4 regions of the Nonomuraea sp. NPDC050691 genome follow, and region 3 is predicted to be linked to each of the others. Evidence: riboswitches for the same ligand, from Rfam matches in the RefSeq annotation. Region 3 holds a riboswitch; each other region holds the start of a gene.
What was found. A riboswitch is a leader RNA that binds a small molecule or an ion and turns the genes downstream of it on or off. The one in region 3 is predicted to bind cyclic di-AMP.
Positions count from the first base shown of each region.

Region 1: linked by a shared signal. The riboswitch ahead of AB0H81_RS35730 (GH25 family lysozyme) and the one ahead of AB0H81_RS39645 (CHAP domain-containing protein) in region 3 are both predicted to bind cyclic di-AMP.
Region 2: linked by a shared signal. The riboswitch ahead of AB0H81_RS12370 (C40 family peptidase) and the one ahead of AB0H81_RS39645 (CHAP domain-containing protein) in region 3 are both predicted to bind cyclic di-AMP.
Region 4: linked by a shared signal. The riboswitch ahead of AB0H81_RS16585 (hypothetical protein) and the one ahead of AB0H81_RS39645 (CHAP domain-containing protein) in region 3 are both predicted to bind cyclic di-AMP.

Region 1 is NZ_JBFAIA010000161.1:12,242-17,425, reverse strand. Features, by position in the region: gene AB0H81_RS35745 (aldo/keto reductase) at 1-697, shown strand, start outside; gene AB0H81_RS35740 (pyridoxamine 5'-phosphate oxidase family protein) at 685-1,638, opposite strand; gene AB0H81_RS35735 (VOC family protein) at 1,675-2,142, opposite strand; gene AB0H81_RS35730 (GH25 family lysozyme) at 2,271-3,029, opposite strand; cyclic di-AMP (ydaO/yuaA leader) riboswitch at 3,042-3,188, opposite strand; gene AB0H81_RS35725 (hypothetical protein) at 3,505-4,410, shown strand; gene AB0H81_RS35720 (DUF5946 family protein) at 4,407-4,886, shown strand; gene AB0H81_RS35715 (hypothetical protein) at 5,000-5,125, shown strand.
Region 2 is NZ_JBFAIA010000022.1:11,216-16,399, forward strand. Features, by position in the region: gene serA (phosphoglycerate dehydrogenase) at 1-1,300, shown strand, start outside; gene AB0H81_RS12360 (hypothetical protein) at 1,626-1,757, shown strand; gene AB0H81_RS12365 (class I SAM-dependent methyltransferase) at 1,762-2,577, opposite strand; gene AB0H81_RS12370 (C40 family peptidase) at 2,760-3,449, opposite strand; cyclic di-AMP (ydaO/yuaA leader) riboswitch at 3,451-3,596, opposite strand; gene AB0H81_RS12375 (3-isopropylmalate dehydrogenase) at 3,695-4,741, shown strand; gene AB0H81_RS12380 (branched-chain amino acid aminotransferase) at 4,927-5,184, shown strand, end outside.
Region 3 is NZ_JBFAIA010000210.1:6,575-11,758, reverse strand. Features, by position in the region: gene AB0H81_RS39655 (aldo/keto reductase) at 1-356, shown strand, start outside; gene AB0H81_RS39650 (Gfo/Idh/MocA family oxidoreductase) at 376-1,329, shown strand; cyclic di-AMP (ydaO/yuaA leader) riboswitch at 1,447-1,586, shown strand; gene AB0H81_RS39645 (CHAP domain-containing protein) at 1,600-2,292, shown strand; gene AB0H81_RS39640 (YciI family protein) at 2,499-2,930, shown strand; gene AB0H81_RS39635 (RNA polymerase sigma factor) at 3,071-4,315, shown strand; gene AB0H81_RS39630 (ABC transporter substrate-binding protein) at 4,571-5,184, shown strand, end outside.
Region 4 is NZ_JBFAIA010000036.1:12,966-18,149, forward strand. Features, by position in the region: gene AB0H81_RS16570 (TrpB-like pyridoxal phosphate-dependent enzyme) at 1-388, shown strand, start outside; gene AB0H81_RS16575 (DeoR/GlpR family DNA-binding transcription regulator) at 641-1,414, shown strand; gene galT (galactose-1-phosphate uridylyltransferase) at 1,417-2,496, shown strand; cyclic di-AMP (ydaO/yuaA leader) riboswitch at 2,564-2,699, shown strand; gene AB0H81_RS16585 (hypothetical protein) at 2,755-3,666, shown strand; gene katG (catalase/peroxidase HPI) at 3,772-5,184, opposite strand, start outside.

The DNA of each region.
Region 1 (5,184 bases), on a different contig from region 3:
CGGCGTCAACGACATCCGGCTCTCCGCCCGGCACATCAGGCGGGCCTGCGACGAGTCGCTGAGACGCCTGCAGACCGACCACCTCGACCTCTACCTGCTGCACCACGTCGACCGGTCCACCCCGTGGGAGGAGATCTGGGAGGCGCTGTCGCTGCTGCGGCAGCAGGGCAAGGTCCTCTACTTCGGCACCAGCAACCACGCCGGCTGGCACATCGTGCGCGGCCAGGCCGTGGCCGAGCGGCGCGGGATGCTCGGCTTCGTCGTGGAGCAGAGCATCTACAGCCTGATGCAGCGCTCCGTCGAGCTCGAGGTGCTTCCCGCCTGCCGTGACCTCGGCATCGGCTTCCTGCCGTACAGCCCCTTGTACGGCGGTCTCCTCGGCGGGATCCTGCGCAAGCAGCACGCCGCGCGCAGCAAGGAGGGCCGCGCCGCCACGGGGCTGCGGAGCAGCCGCGAACAGATCGAGCGCTACGAGAAGGCGTGCGACGACTTCGGCGAGCACCCGGCCGTCGTCGCCCTGGCCTGGCTGCTGCACCAGCCGGGGGTCACCGCCCCCATCGTGGGGGCGCGCACGGTGGAGCACCTGGCCCTGGCCGAGCGCGCTCTCGACGTCACGCTCGACTCCGGGCAGCTCGCGCTCCTCGACGCCGTCTTCCCCGGCCCCGGGGGACCCGCTCCCGAGGCCTACGCCTGGTAGCCGGCGTCGAGGAGGCGTTCCCGGGCGGACGCCGGGGGGTTGAAGCGGGAGTACTCGGCTCCGGTCCAGCGCAGCGGACTCGCGCCGGTGATCTCGACGACGTGGTGCACGGTGAACTCGACCATGCGCTCGGCCCCCGGGACCGCCGCGGCGTGCCCGGGATCCCAGTCGGTCGCGGCGACGCCGGTGAGCTGCAGGCAGCCGCCGGTCTGCCAGTCGGGGAAGATCAGGCCGGCGGCGGGACTGGCCTCGATGTTGCCGAGGGTGCAGAACATGGCGTTGCCCCTGTAGTCGGGCCAGCGCAGCGTCGTCGGGGAGGTGACCTCGACGAACCCGGGGTTGCCGCCACGGTGGGAGGCGTCGGCGTCGCCCTCGCGATCGGCGGTCGCGACGAAGAAGGTGTCGGCCCGGGAGATCAGCGCGCGCTGCGCCTCGCTCAGGTGGCCGGCGGTGGTCACCGGGCCCGGTTCGACCGGCTGACCGGCCGGAACGGGGTGGCGCTTCGTGAGGTACTTCGGGCAGTTGGAGTAGACCTGGTCCAGCTCGACGCGGAACCCGCCGGGGGCCGGCCTGGCGCGGCCGTTCATCCTCATCCGCCGGCGGGTGGCCGGCTCGATGGCGATCATGCCGACCTGGAACGGCGCGCCGGCCGGGGCCGTGAGACGCGCGTGCAGGGGATCGCCGGGGCTGGGAAGCGCGGCGACGTCGATCGCCGCCGATCCGGAGACCTTGATGAAGCCCCTGGGGCCGGTGAGCAGCGAGGCCCAGACGCGGCCCCGGTCGTCGGCCGCGCCGATGACGAGCGTGACCTGCTGCTCCAGGAACTCGCGAGCGACGCCGGGTATCTGGCCGCGGATGGTCCGCGAGGCGGAGCGGGCCTGTTCCAGCAGACCGGCCCGTGCTTGTACGAGGTGCTCACCCGCGTGGTAGACGTCCGCCACAGCCTTTCACTCCCTCCTGGGTCGTCGTGCGGGCGATCAGAAGAAGCCGCAGGTGGGGGCGGTGCCCGAGGGAGCCGGGGCGGTGTCCGCGCCGGTGGGCGCGTAGATCTCCAGGCGGGTGCCGTCGGGGTCGGTGAAGAAGACGCCTCCCGAGGCGGCTCCCTCGCCGTGCGGCACCACGCCGTCGTACTGGAACCGGGCGCCCAGGTCGCGCAGCACCTGCTCGGCCGCCTTGACCTGGTCGATCGAGTCCGCCTGGAAGGACAGGTGGTGCAGGCCGGCCGAGGTGGCGCTGAAGGCGGTGTCGCTCTGCTGCCACAGGGTGACCATCAGCCGGTCGTCGCGGCCGAGGAAAGCCCAGCGCCGCTCGTTCTCCTTGCCTTCCGCCATGACCTCGAAGCCGAAGACCTGCACATAGAACGGCAGCGAACGCTCTATGTCCGTGACGTTGAGACCGACGTGCCCGGTCCGCAGCGAGCTCGGGCCGGTGGTGGAGTGTGTCATCCCATGCCTCCGATCGGAATCCGGGGAGACCCCGGACAGCCGTGACTAACCACTGATATGAAGATTAGTGGTTAGAGCGAGGCGTGGCAACCGGCTATTCGAGTTTGGCTGGTTAGTGGAGCGGGCCGTCAGGCGGCCGGGCGGCCGAGGCTCCGCAGCTGGCCGGGGGTCAGCTTGGAGACGTTCTGGTCGACGGGGGACTCGGTGTACTGGTGAATGGTCCAGGACTTCCAGTCGGCCGGCGGGGTGACCGTGCCCTTGGGCTTGCTGTAGTGGGCGACCCAGAGCGGGTACGCGGCCAGGCCCTTGCCGTAGGTGTCGGCGAAGTTCCAGCCGCTGTAGAACATCGGGGTGACCCCGGTCTTGGCCTTCACGTACGACAGCCACGCCTTGGCCCAGGCGTTGACCTCGGCGACGGACCTGCCGTCGGTGGTCTCCAGGTCCAGGACCAGCAGGTCGCCGGCCTTGGCGGGCTGGGAGTTCACCACGGACAGGAAGTGGTCGGCCTCGGCGACGGGGTCGTTGCCGGGGTGGCCGAAGTGGTAGGCCCCGCGCACGATGCCCTTCTTGGCCAGCGCCTGCCAGTGCTCGGCGAAGGCGGAGTCGCGGAAGCTCGTGCCTTCGGTGGCCTTGATGATGCCGAACTGGGCGGAGCTGGCGTTCCAGTCGTACGGCGCCTCGTGGTGGGAGATGTCCAGGCCGTAGCTGAGGGACCCGGGCTGCTGCTCGGCCGCGTGCACCGGGCCGTGATCGGCGGGTGAGGCGATCGCCGTGCCGGTCACGCCGGCGACGGCGGTGGTTCCGGCCAGGAGCGCCCCGCCGATGGCCAGGCTGAGGCGCGTGGTGGGGAGGGAACGGACGACGGTGGCAAGCCAGGTCTTGGGCATGAGGGTATCGACTCCTTGCTTCCATGCCGCCTGCCGGGTTAGCTGACGGGTTCGGGCGTGGAAGTGCCCTACGGCCGCGCAGTGAGGGCTGGCGTCCGATTCACCCCGGAGAAGATGGGTCCCCGGCTCCGCGAGGCGCGGACTCGGCGGCCGGGCACTGTCGCGAGGGATCTCCCGGGACAGTGCACGGTCTGGTCAACGAAGCGGCAACGGCGTGACCCGGATTGTCCGGCCGCGCCCGTACCGCGCTAGGAAAAGGTATGCATATGCCCTGCGTACGGCAAGTGGCCTCACCTGGCGCACAGGGGTGCCGGCTGTCGCACGGGCACTGAAGGCCCGACGGCACAGGGATTCGCGGGCTCGGTAAAAAATGCGCGTTCCCCCGCGACGGCACCGGCCTGCGGAGGGCGTGACACAGCCGTGGACGGACCGGCAGAATGTGCCGGTCCGTTTCCCGATCATGAAGCGAGCGCCCATGAAACGCTGGATCCCCCTGTCGATAGCGGCCCTGGTCTCCGCCGCGCTGGTCACACCGCCCGCCCCTGCCCGGGCCGCCGTCGACCCGGTCGCCTCGCTGCGGAAACAGATCGCCAAGCGTCAGGCGGTGCGGGTGGTGGAGCTGAGCGGCCTGTACCTCGGCCGCGACCAGGATGTCTTCCAGGTGGAGAACCGCGGCGTCCTCATGCTCGGTGGAACGAGTGTGGGCGCGGCCGACATGACCCGTACCCTCCGTCCCGGGTTCCGGATGCGCGACCAGATGAAGGAGGGTGCCTGGGACGCGGCGAAGGTGGCGACGGAGTCCAAACCTCACCGCTCGATCGCGGTGAACGGACAGCTCTACCGGTCCGGCGCGCTGTACGCGCCCGTGCTGCCCGAGGGCAGGACCTGGGCGGCGGCGGGCCGCAGGAGCGCCACCACGGCGGCGTACGGTGACCAGCCGATCAACGTCTTCGAGCCGGCCACCTTGAAGACGCTCCTGACCACGGCTTCCAGCAAGCGCCCCGACACGTACGGAACCGACCTGAAGGCCACCATGTACCGGGGCACGATCACCTTCCAGCGGTTGCACGCGGTCTCCCCGACCTTCCGTGCCCTGATCGGCGGCCGGCCCTTGGCCGCGGTCGCCGCGACGAAGATCAGCTGGGCGCTGCACGTCGACGACGAGCGGGGCCAGGCCCTCACCCTGGACGTCGGCTGGCCCGTCTCCGGCGGCCGCCGGGCGGGGGTCTTCAGCCAGTACCCCGGCCGGGACCACCCGAGAACGCTGGCCATGCGCGTCTCGGCGCCTCGTCCCGCACAGGTGGCGCCGGAATCGTCGCTGACCGGGGCGCTGCCCCGCCCCAGCGCCCTGCTCGACCTGACCTTCCCGGCCAAGCCATGACGGACGCGGGGCAGTGCGACTGCGGTGCGGCGGCCGGCCCGCTGGGCGTGTGCGTGGACTACTACCACGGAATCCTGGCTGAGGAGCAGGCCGACCCTCTGATGTACAGGTGGCACGGGGTTGTGGTCTGCGCCTACCTCCTGCAGCATCCTTCCAGGGCCCATGAGAAGTACCTTGACGGCCAGTTCCGTCAGTTGCAGCTCTACGTGGACAAGGGCCTTGACGCGCTGCTTCGCGTGGCCGCTCACCAGGTGGCGCGCAACAGGCACACGGCTCGGTCGGGCTACGACATGGCGCCGCTCGAACCGTACGAGCCGCTCCCGCCGGGCGGACCTCCCGGGCACTTCCGCGCCACGTTCTGCGGGTTGCCGTTCAGCGACGGCAGCTTCGTCGCGGATGGGCATGCGGCGTACGGACGCCGCATCACCCTCATCGCCGAAGCGACCGTGGAGTCCTGGAGATCCCTCCGGAGCTGACGCCGGAGCCGGGCGCACGGCGCCGTCGGCGGCACCGTGGCCACACCGGCGCCAAACCCCGGCTCCGTAGATTCGGACACGCCAAGCGATCCAAGGTGAACGGAGCACGAAGCATGCCGACCCAGAACGTGGAGATGCCGCAGTTCGCGCCGGCCGGGAACAGCGCGCCCAGCGTGACGACCGACGCCCCGCACGAGCGCGCCTGGTACCCGCCCTTCCTGTCTCCCCGTGCCGAGTAACCCGGTGACCGAGTGACCGCCGGCCGGTGGCGGGACAGTCCGCCGCCGGCCTTCCCCCT
Region 2 (5,184 bases), on a different contig from region 3:
CAACATCACCAGCGCCGCCGAGCAGACCGTCGCCCTCATCCTGGCCAGTGCCCGCAACACGGCCCAGGCCCACGCCGCGCTGAAGAACGGCGAGTGGAAGCGGTCCAAGTACACCGGCGTCGAGCTCGACGAGAAGGTCGTCGGCATCCTCGGCCTCGGCAAGATCGGCCAGCTCGTGGCGCAGCGGCTCCAGCCGTTCGGCGTCGAGCTGATCGCCTACGACCCGTACCTGCCGCCGGCCCGCGCCGCGCAGATGGGCGTCAAGCTGGTCAGCCTGGACGAGGTCATCAAGCAGGCCGACTTCATCACGGTGCACCTGCCCAAGTCCAAGGAGACCCTCGGCCTCATCGGCGACAAGGAGCTGCACGAGGTCAAGCCGTCGGTGCGGATCGTCAACGTGGCCCGCGGCGGCATCGTCGACGAGGCGGCGCTGTACTCCGCGATCAAGGAGGGGCGCGTCGCGGGCGCCGGCCTCGACGTCTTCGCCAAGGAGCCGTGCACCGACAGCCCCCTGTTCGAGCTGGACCAGGTCGTCGTGACGCCGCACCTCGGCGCCTCCACGCACGAGGCCCAGGAGAAGGCGGGCACCCAGGTGGCGCGCAGCGTGAAGCTGGCGCTGGCGGGCGAGTTCGTGCCCGACGCGGTCAACGTCCAGGGCGGCGCGGTCGCCGAGGAGGTCAAGCCGGGCCTGCCGCTCGCCGAGAAGCTCGGCCGGGTCTTCACCGCGCTGGCCGGCGAGGTGGCCACCAAGCTCGACGTCGAGGTGCGCGGCGAGATCGCCGCCCAGGACGTGCGGGTGCTGGAGCTGGCCGCGCTCAAGGGCGTCTTCACCGACGTGGTCGAGGACTCCGTGACGTACGTCAACGCGCCGCTGCTGGCCAAGGACCGCGGCATCACGGTCGAGCTGGTGACCAGCGCCGACAGCCCTGACTGGCGCAACGTGGTGACCGTGCGCGGCGTGCTGGCCGACGGCCGGCAGGTCTCCGTGTCCGGCACGCTGTCCGGCCCGCGGCAGATCACGAAGATCGTCGAGGTCAACGGCTACGAGATGGAGATCGAGCCGACCGAGCACCTGTCGTTCTTCACCTACACCGACCGGCCCGGCGTCGTCGGCGTCGTCGGCCGCCTCCTCGGCGAGCACGGCATCAACATCGCCTCGATGCAGGTGGCCCGGGACGTCAAGGGCGGCAAGGCGCTCATCGCGCTGACCGTCGACTCGGCCATCCCGGCCGACGTGGTCGAGCAGATCATCGCCGAGATCGGCGCCGACAGCGGCCGCTCGGTCGACCTCGACGGCTGACGTCCCGCACGATCCCGACGGCCGCCGCCGGACCTCAAGTGTCCAGCGGCGGCCGTTTTTCGTCTCACGATGCGAGATATTAGGACGTCCAAGGAGACAGCCCGGTGACTGGAAGGTACATTGGCTGTCAATGCGCCAGGTTCTCGTACTCATTACCTGCCGCGGCGGGGCCTGTTAGGGCAGGCCGGCGACCCGCCGCGGTGCGTGGCGTCGCGTCGGCCGTCAGTCCCATCGCCCGGTCCGTGATCCGGACCGCGCGCCACAGGCCCGGTCGGGTTCGCGACCGGGGTCCGACTTCCGTCCGTACGACGCCCCGCGAAATGAGATGAACCACATGTATGAGATGTACGCCTGGAACGGCGCCGAAGAGCGCGACGACGAGGCGACCGAGGCCCTGCAGACCGCGCTGGACCGCCGCGACAACGGCGGCGCCCCGCAGGCCGCCGACCTCAACTGACCCGTCAGAAGGCCAGCCGGTAGAAGACGGCCATGGTCCGCAGGGTGCGCGACACCCTGGCCAGCGCCACCGACAGCCGGTGCGACAGTGACAGCTCGGCGAAGCCCTCCATGTCGAACGCGCTGAGCGCGGTCACGCATCGGAGCCGGGGACTGATCGACAGCAGGTCCCCGGGCCCCTCGATGCCCCAGTGCATCGTCGCGCCGGCCTTCCGCACCGGCCGGTTGATCACCTGGAGCCTGATACCGCCACGGTTGAGGGCGTCGAAGATCAGCTGGCCGGAGGGGAAGCCCTCGGCGACGGCCCGCACGAGCGCGCGGCCCTCCTCCCGGCCGAGGTAGTAGACCAGCCCCTCGGCCACGACCAGCACCGGACGGTCGCGCGGGACCCGCTCCAGCCAGGCGAGGTCGGTCACGGACGTGCCGATCGTCGTGCAGCCGGGCGGCTCGGGGTAGAGCCGCCGGCGCAGCTCGACGACGTCGGGATAGTCGACGTCGTACCACCGCACGCCCGCGGGCGGCCCGAGCCGGTGGACGCGGGTGTCGAGGCCGCACCCGAGGTGCAGCACGGTGGCCTCGGGCGTCGCGGCGAGGAACTCGCGCGCCCAGTCGTCGATCAGGCGAGCCCGCAGGGCGATGGACACGGCCGTGCGCGGGCCCACGCCGACCCGGCGGAAGTCGTGGTCGATCCTGGAGACGGTCTCGGCGGCCATGGTGTCGCCGAGGATCGGCCGGGGCGAGCGGGCGTCCAGCGCCCTGCCGTACAGGGTGGCGAGGAGGGTCGCCTTCTCCTCGCTCAGATGCACCTTCTCGGCAGCCATACGGATCACGCTACGTCCGCGGCGCCGTGAGCGCGGGCCGGTGAGCTCACGCGGCGCCGTGAGAGAGCGCGGTGGGATCACGCGGTGCCGGAAGAGAGGGCCGGTGGGTCAGACGGCGCCGGGAGAGAGGGCGCCGGTGGGCCGGGCGGGTCCGAGAGGCGACCGGCCCACCGGAGCGGCGGTCAGAGGATCGTGGCCGTGGGCATGGCCGGGGCGGGAGCCTGGCTCGCGGCCTTCCTGGCGGCCCAGGCCTTGACGCCCTTCCGGTCGGGGCGGACGGCGCCGACGAAGGAGGCACGGCGCCAGGACGACAGCTTCTCCACCTTGACCACGTCACCCGTGCGCGGGGAGTGGACCATGTAGCCACGCTTGGAGATCATCCCGACGTGGCCGAGGCCGTGGAAGAAGACGAGGTCACCGGGCTTGAGGTTCTTCCAGGAGATCTTCCGGGAGAACGCGTTGTACTGCTGCGCCGCGGTGCGGGGGAGCTGGATGCCGGCGTGCTGGTAGGCGCGCAGCATCAGGCCGGAGCAGTCGTAGCCCTTGCGGGAGGCGCCGCCCCAGACGTACGGGGTGCCGCGCTTGTCGAGGGCGTACCTGAGTGCCTTTTTCCAGGCGGGGAGCGGGGTCTTCTTCTCGCGGGCGGCTGCGACGTCCGCCCCGGTCAGTGTGACGATCGGCGAGGTGAGGCGGGCGGTGGCGGTCTCCTCCTGCGAGCTTCCCGGAATCGAGGAGGAGGAGTTCTGGAACGTTCCAGTGACGGGGGGCTGGGGGGCGCTGTGTCGCGTGGAGGAGGCGAGGGAGACTCCGGCCGGGGCGGCGACGGCGATCCCGGCGGTGGCGACGGCGGCGAGCATGGCGAAGCGAGACACGAAGGTCCTTCCATACGGCCTACCGGGTTAGCTGACGGGCTCGGGCCTGGAAGTGGCCCTACGGCAGGTGACATGCCGATTCGCCCCAAAAGGGGAATGGGTCCCCGGCTCCACGCAGCTGCTGCGCGGATTCGGCTCGAGGACTCTAACGAAACGGTCAAAAAGACGCAATCCCCCTCAAAACGGATGTCCGTTGGGTGAGATGGTGTGTTCGTCAGCCGAGACGACCCGGTAAGGTACCGGCCATGGATTCGCGCGACATTCGCCTGGCAGTGATCCCCGGTGACGGCATCGGCACCGAGGTCGTGGCAGAGGCGCTCAAGGTGCTCGAAGCCGTCGGCACGAAGATCGAGGCCACCCACTACGATCTCGGCGCCGCCCGCTACCACCGCACCGGCGAGACCCTGCCCGACTCCGTCCTGGAGGAGCTGCGCGGCTACGACGCGATCCTGCTCGGCGCGGTCGGCGACCCCAGCGTCCCGCCGGGCATCCTGGAGCGCGACCTGCTGCTGCGCCTGCGCTTCACCTTCGACCACTACGTCAACCTGCGCCCGGTCAAGCTCTACCCGGGCGTCGCGACGCCGCTGGCCGACACCCGCCCCGAGGACATCGACATGATCGTGATCCGCGAGGGCACCGAGGGCCTCTACGCGGGCACAGGCGGCGTCATGCGCGGCGGCACCCCGCACGAGATCGCCACGCAGGAGTCGCTCAACACCGCCCACGGCGTCGAGCGCGTGGTGCGTTACGCCTTCGCCAAGGCCCAGTCAAGGCCGCGCAAGAAGCTCACCCTCATCCACAAGACCAACGTGCTGACCTACGCCGGAGACCTCTGGCAGCGCACGGTCAACCGGGTGGCCGAGGAGTTCCCCGAGGTCACCACCGACTACGCGCACATCGACGCGGCGTCGATGTACTTCGTCAGCCAGCCCGAGCGCTTCGACGTGATCGTCACCGACAACCTCTTCGGTGACATCATCACCGACCTCGGCGCGGCCATCGCGGGCGGCATCGGCCTGGCCGCGAGCGGCAACATCAACCCCGACCGCACCGCGCCCAGCATGTTCGAGCCCGTCCACGGCAGCGCGCCCGACATCGCGGGCCAGGGCAAGGCCGACCCGACCGCCACGATCCTGTCCACCGCCATGCTCCTCGACCACCTCGGCCGGCACGCCGAGGCCGCCAAGATCGAGCAGGCCGTCGCCGAGGACATCGTCGAGCGCCTGAGCGGCTGGGCGAGCCGGACGACCCACGAGATCGGTGACGACATCACCGCGCGAGTATCGAGCTAGGGCCGCCCTAGCTCCACCAGCGCCTGGCGGTCCGAACGGGACCCGCCAGGCGCTTTTCGCATGTTCAGCGGCATAACCACCCTGCTGCCCCCTTGCCATCCCAAATAGCGAGACAATAGGAAGTACGGACTGCCGTCGCGCAGTGCCGCCGGCATCGCCCAGTCGTAGAGAGAAGGACCATCGTCATGACCATCGCTCCGAAGCTCAGCTTCGACGTGCAGCTGTCCGACCATGCGCGCACCGCGGCGGAGCGCGAGCAGGTACTGGCGAATCCCGGCTTCGGCCAGACCTTCACCGACCACCTGGTCTCCATCGACTACACCGAGGGTCAGGGCTGGCACGACGCGCGGCTCAAGCCGTACGAGCCGCTCACCCTCGACCCCGCCACGGCGGTCTTCCACTACGCGCAGGAGCTGTTCGAGGGGCTGAAGGCGTACCGGCAG
Region 3 (5,184 bases):
CGTCGATCAACCAGATCGAGCTGCACCCGTGGCTCCAGCAGCACGAGCTGCGGGCCTTCCACGAGGCCAACGGCATCCTCACCGAGGCGTGGAGCCCGCTCGGCCAGGGCAAGGGCCTGCTGGAGGAGCCGGCGCTGGCGACGCTGGCCGCCAAGCACGGGCGCACCGCGGCCCAGATCGTGCTGCGCTGGCACATCCAGCTCGGCAACGTGGTGATCCCCAAGTCGGTCACGCCCGCCCGCATCCGGGAGAACATCGACGTGTTCGGCTTCGTCCTGGACGACGAGGATCTTGCAGCAATCGGGGCGCTCAACGCCAACCGCCGCCTTGGCCCCAATCCCGCCACATTTGGGTAAAAAGCTATGATCCTTCGCCATGAAGGATCTGGCATGGGGCATCGCCGCCACGGGCGGCATCGCGCGGACCGTGGGCGCGGTCATCGCCGCGGAGCCCGGCATGCGGGTGGCCGCGGTCGGGTCGCGTGACCTGGGCCGCGCCGCCGCCCTGGCCGCGGAGCTCGGCGCCGAGTCGGCCTACGGCTCCTACGCGGAGCTGTGCGCCGACCCGGCCGTCGACGCCGTGTACGTGGCCACCCCCCACGCCCAGCATCTGGCGGTGGCCGAGGCGGCCATCGCAGCGGGCAAGGCCGTGCTGTGCGAGAAGCCGCTGGCTGCCTCGCCGGCCGACGCCGAGCGCATGGTGCGCCTGGCCCGCGAGGCCGGGGTGTTCCTGATGGAAGCGATGTGGATGCGCTTCAACCCGCTCATCCAGCGGGTGGCCGCAGACCCGCGCTTCGGCGAGATCCGCTCGATTCACGCCAGCTTTGGCTTCGCTTTGCCGTTCGATCCGGCCCACCGGCTGTGGGCGCCGGAGCTGGGCGGCGGGGCCCTGCTCGACCTGGGGATCTACCCGTTCGGGCTGGCCCAGTTGCTGCTCGGAGCGCCGTCGGAGATGCGGATGACGGGCAGTCTCGCGCCGTCGGGCGTCGACGCCGAGGCGGGCGGCGTGCTCGTCTACCCCGGCGGGCGGCGGGCGATCGTGGAGACTTCTTTACTCGCGCCGTACCCCAACACCGCGTACGTGGTGGGCACGGAGATGCGGGCCGACATCCAGGCGCCGTTCTGGGCCCCGAGCCGCGTCGTGCTCAGCGGACCGTCGATGGAGACGGAGGTCCACGACCTCGACCCGGCCGACAACGGATACGCCGGGGAACTGCGCGAGGTGCGGGACGCGCTGGCGGAGGGACGGACTGAGAGCCAGGTCATGCCGCTCGACGAAAGCCTCGCCATGATGGGGCTTCTGGAGGAGGCGCGAGCCCAGCTCTCCTAGCTGGGCATTTATCCACTTGTAATCCTCTTGCCGGATGTATTACCTTATGTCCTGTTCGTCGGCTTACGTCCGGTTTGCCCGCGCGTTGCCGACCCCTCTGAAATCACTCACAGGACCCCCCTGTGACCGCTGAATCCGCCTGAGCGCGGAACCGGGGACCCACTTCTCTTGGGGTGAATCGGCACGCCTCCGTGCCGTAGGGCAGCTTCCACGCCCGAACCCGTCAGCTAACCCGGTAAGCGGCATGGAAGCAAGGAGCATCCCTTCTCGATGGCCAAGCACCGTCTCATCCGTGCCCTCACGCCCGGTACGATCCGCGCCACCCTCGGCGCGACCGTCATCGCCTCGGCCGCCTTCGGCGCCGTGGTACCGGCCCACGCGGACACCCCCGAGCAGGTCGGCCCCGCCTCGAACGCCGCCGTCGCCCAGCCCGCCGAACGTCCGGCCGCCGCCGCCAACCAGCGGGTCAACGTGACCGCACAGCAGGTCCTCGACCTCGCCCGCGCCCAGATCGGCACCTCCGAGAACGCCTACGGCGGCGGCACCAAGTTCCAGAAGTGGTACGCGAGCTCGCAGCGCGCCATGGAGACCGTCAAGCGTGACGGCGGCTCGCCGCGTGAATACCTCAACGCCGCCTGGTGCGCGATGTTCGTCTCCTGGGTCGGCGAGCAGACCGGCGCCCGCCCGCAGGTCGGCTGGGACGCCTACACCGTGGCCCACGCCCGCTGGTTCGCCGCCAACCACCGCTGGGGCAGCACGCCCAAGCCTGGCGCCGTCGTCTTCTTCTCCTGGAGCGGCAGCAAGAGCATCGACGACATCAACCACGTCGGCTTCGTCGTCAAGGACAACGGCGACGGCACCATCTCGACGATCGAGGGCAACACCGGCAACGGCCGCGTCGAGGCGCGGGTCCGGCCGACCTCCCAGGTCGTCGGCTACGGCTACCCCCTGTACAAGGGCTGACCCTCCCGGGTCGCCCACACGACCCCTACCCCTCTCCCCACGAGCGAGCGCGCGCCCTTTCCCCCGGGGCGCGCGCTCGCCCGCTTTCCGGAAAGATCTACCTCTCTCCTGTCGAGCCGGGGTACGGCGGTTCGACGCGAGGATGGGAGCGGGCCCCGCCGGGGCCCGGACGATCGCTGCGCGAAGGAGACGGTGTAGTGAAGTTCATGATCGTGGGCAAGGGCAACGCGGAGACCGAGGCCGGGGTCCTGCCCGACCCCGAGTACGTCGAGGCGATGATCGAGTACAGCGAGTCGCTGGCCAAGGCCGGCGTGCTGCTCGCCGCCGAAGGGCTGTACCCCAGCTCGAGGGGGGCGCGCGTCGCCTACCGGGGCGGCCGGCCGACGGTGCTCGACGGCCCGTTCACCGAGTCCAAGGAGCTGATCGCGGGATTCTGGATCATCCAGGTGAGGTCCCGCGAGGAGGCCGTGGAGTGGGCCCTGCGGCTGCCCGTCCCGCCCGGCTGCCCGGACGGGGTCGGGCTGGAGCTTTGGCAGGTGTTCGACGTGGCGGACATGCCCCAGGAGACGCTGCCCCCGGAGACGGCGGCCCGCGAGCAGGCGCTGCGCGAGTCCCTGGAGCGCGGCACCGGCGCCTGACCGCGGCCCACCCCGGCGGACGTGCCGGTGGTCTCTCCCCGACACGGGCGGACCACCCGCGCGGCCTCTTCCGCCGCTTCCGCTGACGCACGGGGCGGCCGAGGTTGCGGCCCCACGCGACGGGCTGGTCTCATGGGCCGGTGACGGGTACGGACGCCCACCGGGCGATCGAGGCGGTATGGCGGATCGAGGCGGCCAGGCTCATCGCCGGGCTGGCCGGTATGGTCCGCGACGTCGGCCTGGCCGAGGAGCTGGCGCAGGACGCGCTCGTCGCCGCCCTGGAGCAGTGGCCCGAGTCGGGCGTGCCGCGCAACCCGGGCGCCTGGTTGATGACGGTCTCCAAGCGGCGCGCGGTCGACCTGCTGCGCCGCAAGGAGACATACCAGCGCAAACTCGCCGAGGTGGGCCGCGACCTCGCCCAGGGGGCGGACACCGAGCCGGCCGAGGCCCAGGAGATCGAGGACGACCTGCTGCGGCTGGTGTTCACGGCCTGCCATCCGGTGCTGCCGCAGGAGGCGCGGGTGGCGATGGCGCTGCGGGTGCTGGGCGGGCTGACCACGGGCGAGATCGCCCGCGCCTTCCTCGTGCCCGAGCCCACCGTGGCGCAGCGGATCGTCCGGGCCAAGCGCACACTGGCCGAACGGGGGATCCCGTTCGAGGTGCCTCAGGGCCCCGAGCTGGCCGAACGGCTCGCCGCGGTCCTGGAGGTGATCTATCTGGTCTTCAACGAGGGCTACTCCGCCACGGCCGGCGACGACTGGATGCGCCCCGCGCTGTGCGAGGACGCGCTGCGGCTGGGCCGGGTGCTGGCCGGGCTGATGCCCAAGGAGCCGGAGGTCCACGGGCTGGTCGCGCTCATGGAGATCCAGCAGTCCCGCGCCGCGGCCCGCGTGGGGCCGGACGGCGAACCGGTCCTGCTGCTGGAGCAGAACCGTTCCCGCTGGGACCGCCTGCTCATCGGGCGCGGCCTCGCCGCGCTCGGCCGGGCCGAGGAGCCCGGCGGGCCGCGCGGGCCGTACACGCTGCAGGCGGCCATCGCCGCCTGTCACGCGCGGGCGCTCACGCCGGAGGAGACCGACTGGGAGCGCATCGCCACTCTGTACGGCGAGCTGGCCGGCATCGTGCCCACGCCCGTCGTCGAGCTGAACCGCGCCGTGGCGCTGTCCATGGCCCGCGGCCCGGCGGCCGGGCTGGAGCTGGTCGACCGCATCGCGGGCGAGCCGTCCCTGAGGGCCTATCACCTGCTGCCGAGCGTGCGCGGTGATCTGCTGGCCCGGCTGGGCCGGCGGGCCGAGGCGCGCGGGGAGTTCGAACGGGCGGCGTCGCTGACCCGCAACGAGAGGGAGCGGACGCTGCTGCTCGCCCGCGCGGCCGAGTGCGCCTGAGCTCCGGCTTGTCCGCTCCTGTGGCGTTAACGGGACGGATGGTATGGGAGCGCTCCCAGCGACCTTTTCGCGCCGTTTCCCACGGAAAATCCGCTTCTGCAGCGGCAAATCTCCCCTGAGGTAACGGTTGCGTTTCGGGGCGTTGACGGCCCCCACGCCATGAGGGCACTCTTTGTGGGAGCGCTCCCAAGACCTTCCCATCGCGGCGGCACGCCGCGGTGCACCTCCCACATTCACCACCCAGAGGGGTACGGAATGAAGAACCACAAGCGCTTCGTCGTGACCGGAGCCGCGATGACGGCGCTGCTGGCCATCGCGGCGTGCAGCGGCGGCGGTGGCGGCGCCACGCCGTCGGGCTCGCAGAGCAGCGCGGCGGCCGAGCCGGTCACGATCAACGTGCACACCTTCGGCGGCGGCGAGAACTTCGGCTACGACGAGGCCGTCAAGAAGTGGAACGCCGAGCACCCGAACATCCAGATCAAGTACACCAACCTCACGGACCGGTTCGAGGACGTGTACCTGCCGCAGCTCCTCCAGCGCCTCCAGGCGGGGGCAGGCGCCGGAGACGTCGTCGGCATCGACGAGGGCGCGATGGGCCTCATGGCGGCCCGTCCGCAGTTCTTCACCGACCTCGGCCAGTACGGCCTGGAGAGCCGCAAGGCGGACTTCCCGGCGGCCAAGTGGGAGGCGGGCCGGAACGCGGACGGCAAGCTGTTCGCGCTCGGCACCGACATGGGTGGCATGACCATGTGCTACCGCAAGGACCTGTTCAAGAAGGCCGGCCTGCCGACGGAGCGCGAGGAGGTCGGCAAGCTTTGGCCTGACTGGAACGCGTTCCTGGAGACGGGCAAGAAGTTCGAGGCCGCCAA
Region 4 (5,184 bases), on a different contig from region 3:
CACGCTGGGCCACGACTTCGTGCCGGACCCGATCCACGCGGGCGGCCTGCGCTATCACGGCATGTCGCCGCTGCTGTCTCACATGTACGAGCTGGGCATGTTCGAGGCGGTCAGCAAGTCGCAGATCGAGTGCTTCGAAGCCGGTGTCCGCTTCGCCCGTACCGAGGGGATCGTCCCCGCGCCCGAGCCGACGCACGCGCTGGCGGAGACCATCGCCGAGGCGCTGCGCTGCAAGGAGAGCGGCCAGGCGAAGGTGATCCTCACGGCGCTGTGCGGTCACGGCCATTTCGACCTCGCCGCCTACGACCGTTATCTGGCGGGGGCGATGGAGGACTTCGCGTTGCCGCAGGAGCGCATCGACGAGGCGCTGGCCCGCCTTCCCGGCTGACGGGGCCCGTGCGGCCCACCAGCCGGGCGGGCGTCAGCGTGCCGTGGGGCGCTTGCCGTGGTTGGCCTTCTTCTTCTTGCGTCCCTTGCTCTTGCGTGCGCGCTTGGCCATGCGGGCCTCCTCGTGCCGGGGCGGTGTGCGCGTGCGTCTCCAACGTCTCCCGGCGCCGCTCGCGGCACAAGAGTGAGGCTGGTCAACATTCCCCAACACCGCCATGTCATAATTTGGTGGAATCTGTTGGAAGGAGCGGGCGTGCTCGCACAGCAGCGGCAGCAGACGATCCTGGAGCGCGTGCGCAGCAGCGGCGGCGTCCGGGTGGCCGACCTCGTGCGCGAGCTCGGCGTCTCCGACATGACGATCCGCCGCGACCTGGAGGTCCTCGCCGAGCGCGGCCTGCTGGCCAAGGTCCACGGCGGCGCGACGGCCCTCGACCAGGGCTCCACGGAGGAGCCTGGCTTCACCGCCAAGTCGGCCCGCCAGCAGCAGGAGAAGGAGGCCATCGCGCGCGCCGCGGCCGAGCTCGTACGGCCGGGCACCGCGGTGGCGCTGTCGGCGGGCACCACGACGTGGGCGCTGGCCCACCATCTGACGGGCGTGCCGGAGCTGACGGTCATCACGAACTCGGTGCCCGTGGCCGACGTCTTCCACCGCACCCCGCGTCCCGACCGCACGGTCGTGCTCACCGGGGGCGTGCGCACCCCGTCCGACGCGCTGGTGGGGCCGGTCGCGGTGGCCGCGATCCGCAGGCTGCACGTGGACACGCTGTTCCTCGGGGTGCACGGCATGAGCGTGCGGGCGGGGTTCACCACGCCGAACCTGCTGGAGGCGGAGACCGACAGGGAGCTGGTGGCCGCGGCGCACCGGCTGGTGGTCCCCGCCGACCACACGAAGTGGAACACGGTCGGCATCAGCACGATCGCCGAGCTGGCCGAGGCCGACGTCGTCATCACCGACGCGGGGCTGCCCGAGGACGCACGTAACGAACTGGCCGAACGGGCCGGGCAACTGATCATCGCTGAGGGGTAGCCGTGAAGCGCACCATCACCCAACTGGCCGACGGCCGGGAGCTGATCTACTTCGACCGGAGGGACGACGCCGACCGGAGCGCGATCGACCGCCGGCCGCTCGATCCGCGTCCGGTGGCGTCCGAGCTGCGTTACGACCCGCTGACCGAGGAGTGGATCGCGGTCGCGGGGCACCGGCAGACGCGCACGTTCATGCCGCCGGCGGACGAGTGCCCGCTGTGCCCGTCCTCGGACACGCGAGCCTCGGAGATCCCGGCGCACGACTACGACGTGGTGGTCTTCGAGAACCGCTTCCCCTCGTTCTCCATGAATCTCGGGACATATCGGGATGTGGGGGGTCTGAGCGAGGTTCGTCCGGGCGTGGGGAGGTGTGAGGTGGTGTGCTTCACCTCGGAGCACTCCTCGTCGTTCTCCCGGCTGTCCGACGCGCAGGTCGAGCTGGTGATGGAGGCCTGGGCCGACCGCACGGCGGAGCTGTCCGCGATCGACGGCGTGGAGCAGGTCTTCTGCTTCGAGAACCGCGGCGAGGAGATCGGCATCACGCTGACCCACCCGCACGGCCAGATCTACGCCTACCCGTACGTCACGCCCCGCACGCGGCTCCAGCTCGGCGCCGCCGCGCGGCACGCGGCCCGGCACGGAGGCAACCTGTTCGCGGACGTGCTGGCGGCCGAGCGCGCCGCCGGGACGCGGGTGGTGGCCGCCAACGAGCTGTGGACGGCGTTCGTGCCGGCCGCGGCGCGCTGGCCGTACGAGGTGCACGTCTACCCGCACCGGCAGGTCCCGGACCTCGCCGCGCTGACACAGGAGGAGCGCGCCGCCTTCGCGCCGCTCTACACCTCGGTTCTGCGGGCGCTCGACGGGATGTTCGGCGTCGCCATGCCGTACGTCTCGGCCTGGCACCAGGCTCCGGTACGGCAGGAGCGCGAGCTGGGGTACCTGCATCTGGAGCTGTTCAGCATCCGGCGGGCGCCGGGCAAGCTGAAGTACCTGGCGGGGTCGGAGTCGGCGATGGGCGCGTTCGTCAACGACGTGCTGCCCGAGGAGGCGGCGCGCCTGCTCCGATCACAGGTAGATCACTGATTGATCTCCGCTTGGAGTCGCATTACTGCGTTTTTACCACTAGCATCCCTTTTGTCCCGGTCGTCGCGGCCGGGACACGCCTAATCCCGGGCGCGTCGCCCGGAAGCCGGGGACCCACCGTACCTGGGGTGAATCCACGTCCGTGGTAGGGACCTCCCATCCCGAACCCGTCAGCTAACCCGGTCGGCAGAGGGAGAGGAATCCTCAGTGGCGCCCGCGTCCCCCACGCGCTTTGCCATCAATTTCGTCATCGGCCTCGTGATCGCCACCGTCGCCTTCGGCGCGGCCACCGCGACCGCGGCCCCCAAGCCCAGCGAGGCCGAGCTGCGCGCCGAGCTGAAGGAACTGAACGACAAGGTCGACAAGCTCATCGAGAGCTACAACCTCAAGCGGGTCGAGCTGGCCGAGGCCCAGCAGGCCGCCGAGACGGCCGGCAAGCGGCTGTCCGCCGCCGAGCAGGCGGTCACCTCGGCGGAGACCCGGGTCGCCCAGATCGCCCAGATGCGCTACCAGAGCGGCGACCCGGCCGTGCTCGGCTTCGCGTTCCCCGGCAACGCCACCGGCGCGGCCGTCGTGGAGCAGATGATCGCCGAGCAGCAGGCGGTCGTGCGGAACGTCGCCAAGGCCCGCGACGAGAAGAGGAAGGCGGCCGAGGAGGCCACCGCGCTGGCCGCCCGCATCCGCACCGAGACGGCGGACGTGGCCAAGCGGCGCGACGAGGCCCAGGACGTCATCGACGCCATCGAGAAGAAGCTCAAGGACCTCGTCCCGGTCAGCACCGGCCGCCGCTCCGACGGCACCTGGGCGCCCCAGCTGCCCTCGGGGTCCGACAACATCACGCCCCGCACCCGGGCGATGCGCGAGCTGATCGAGAAGAACTTCTCCCTGCCGTTCACCGTCGGCTGCTTCCGCTCGGGGGCGAGCGGCGAGCACCCGCTGGGCCGGGCGTGCGACTTCATGATGAGCACGGGCGGCACCATGCCCAGCGCGGCCAACAAGGCCCTCGGCGACCGCGTCGCCGCCTGGGCGCTGGAGAACAGGGCCAAGCTCGGGGTGAAGTACGTGATCTGGCAGCAGCGCATCAACATGGGCTCCGGCTGGAGGGCCATGTCGGACCGCGGCAGCATCACCGAGAACCACTTCGACCACGTGCACATCTCGATGAACTGAACCACCCGGCCGTACCCGCGGCCGCCGGTGACCGGACCCATGGCGGACGAGCCCGGCCGATCCATCGTGATCGGCCGGGCTCGGCGCTCGTCGGGTGGAGAAGGGTCAGGCGAGGTCGAACCGGTCGAGTTCCATGACCTTGGTCCAGGCCGCGACGAAGTCGGTCACGAACTTCTCGCGGGCGTCCTGGCTGGCGTAGACCTCCGCGAGGGCTCGCAGCTGGGAGTTGGAGCCGAAGATGAGGTCGACCGCGGTAGCGGTCCACTTCACCTCATCGGTGGCCACGTCACGGATCTCGTACACGTGCTCCTCGGAGTCCGACGCCTTCCACCGGGTGCCCGGCGAGAGCAGGTTGGTGAAGAAGTCGTTGGTCAGCACGCCGGGCCGGTCGGTGAGGACGCCGTGCTTGGTGCCGCCGACGTTGGCCCCGAGGGAACGCAGGCCGCCGATCAGGACGGTCATCTCCGGCGGGGTCAGGTTGAGCATGTAGGCACGATCGACGAGCAGCACCTCCGGCTGGGTCTTCTCGCCGGAACGCAGGTAGTTGCGGAACCCGTCGGCCCGCGGCTCGAGCACCCGGAAGGACTCGACGTCGGTCTGCTCCTGAGTGGCGTCGGTGCGGCCCGGGCGGAACGGCACCGTCACCGCCACGCCGGCCTCGCCCGCCGCCTTCTCGACGGCGGCCGAGCCGGCCAGCACGATCAGGTCGGCGAGCGAGATCTTCGCGCCGCCGGCCTCGTTGAACTCGCGCTGGATGCTCTCGAGCGTGTCCAGGACCGGCGCGAGCTGCTCGGGCTGGTTGACCTCCCAGCCGCGCTGCGGCTCGAGACGGATCCGGGCGCCGTTGGCGCCGCCGCGCTTGTCGGTGGACCGGAAGCTCGCGGCGGAGGCCCAGGCGGTGGAGACCAGCTGAGCGGTCGTGAGGCCGGACTCCAGGACCTTCGCCTTGAGAGAGGCGACGTCGGCGTCACCCACGAGTTCGTGGTCGACGGCCGGCACCGGGTCCTGCCACAGCTGGGGCTCGGCGACCCACGGCCCGAGGAAGCGGCTGACCGGACCCATGTCGCGGTGCAGCAGCTTGTACCAGGCCTTGGCGAAGGCCAACGCGAACTCGTCGGGGTTCTCCATGAAGCGGAGAGAGATCTTCTGGTACGTCGGGTCGACGCGCAGCGACAAGTCGGTCGTGAGCATCGTCGGCTTGTGCTTCTTCGACGGGTCGTGGGCGTCCGGGATGATCGCCTCGGCGTCCTTCGCGACCCACTGCTTGGCGCCGCCGGGGCTCGTGGTGAGCTCCCACTCGTAGCCGAAGAGGATCTCGAAGAACCGGCTGCTCCACTGCGTCGGCCGATCGGTCCACGTCACCTCGAGACCGCTGGTGATCGTGTCAGCGCCCTTGCCGGTGCCGTATCTGCTCAGCCAGCCCAGCCCCTGCGCCTCCAGCGGCGCGGCCTCGGGCTCCGGCCCCACATGGTCGTCCGCGATGCCGGCGCCGTGGGTCTTGCCGAACGTGTGCCCGCC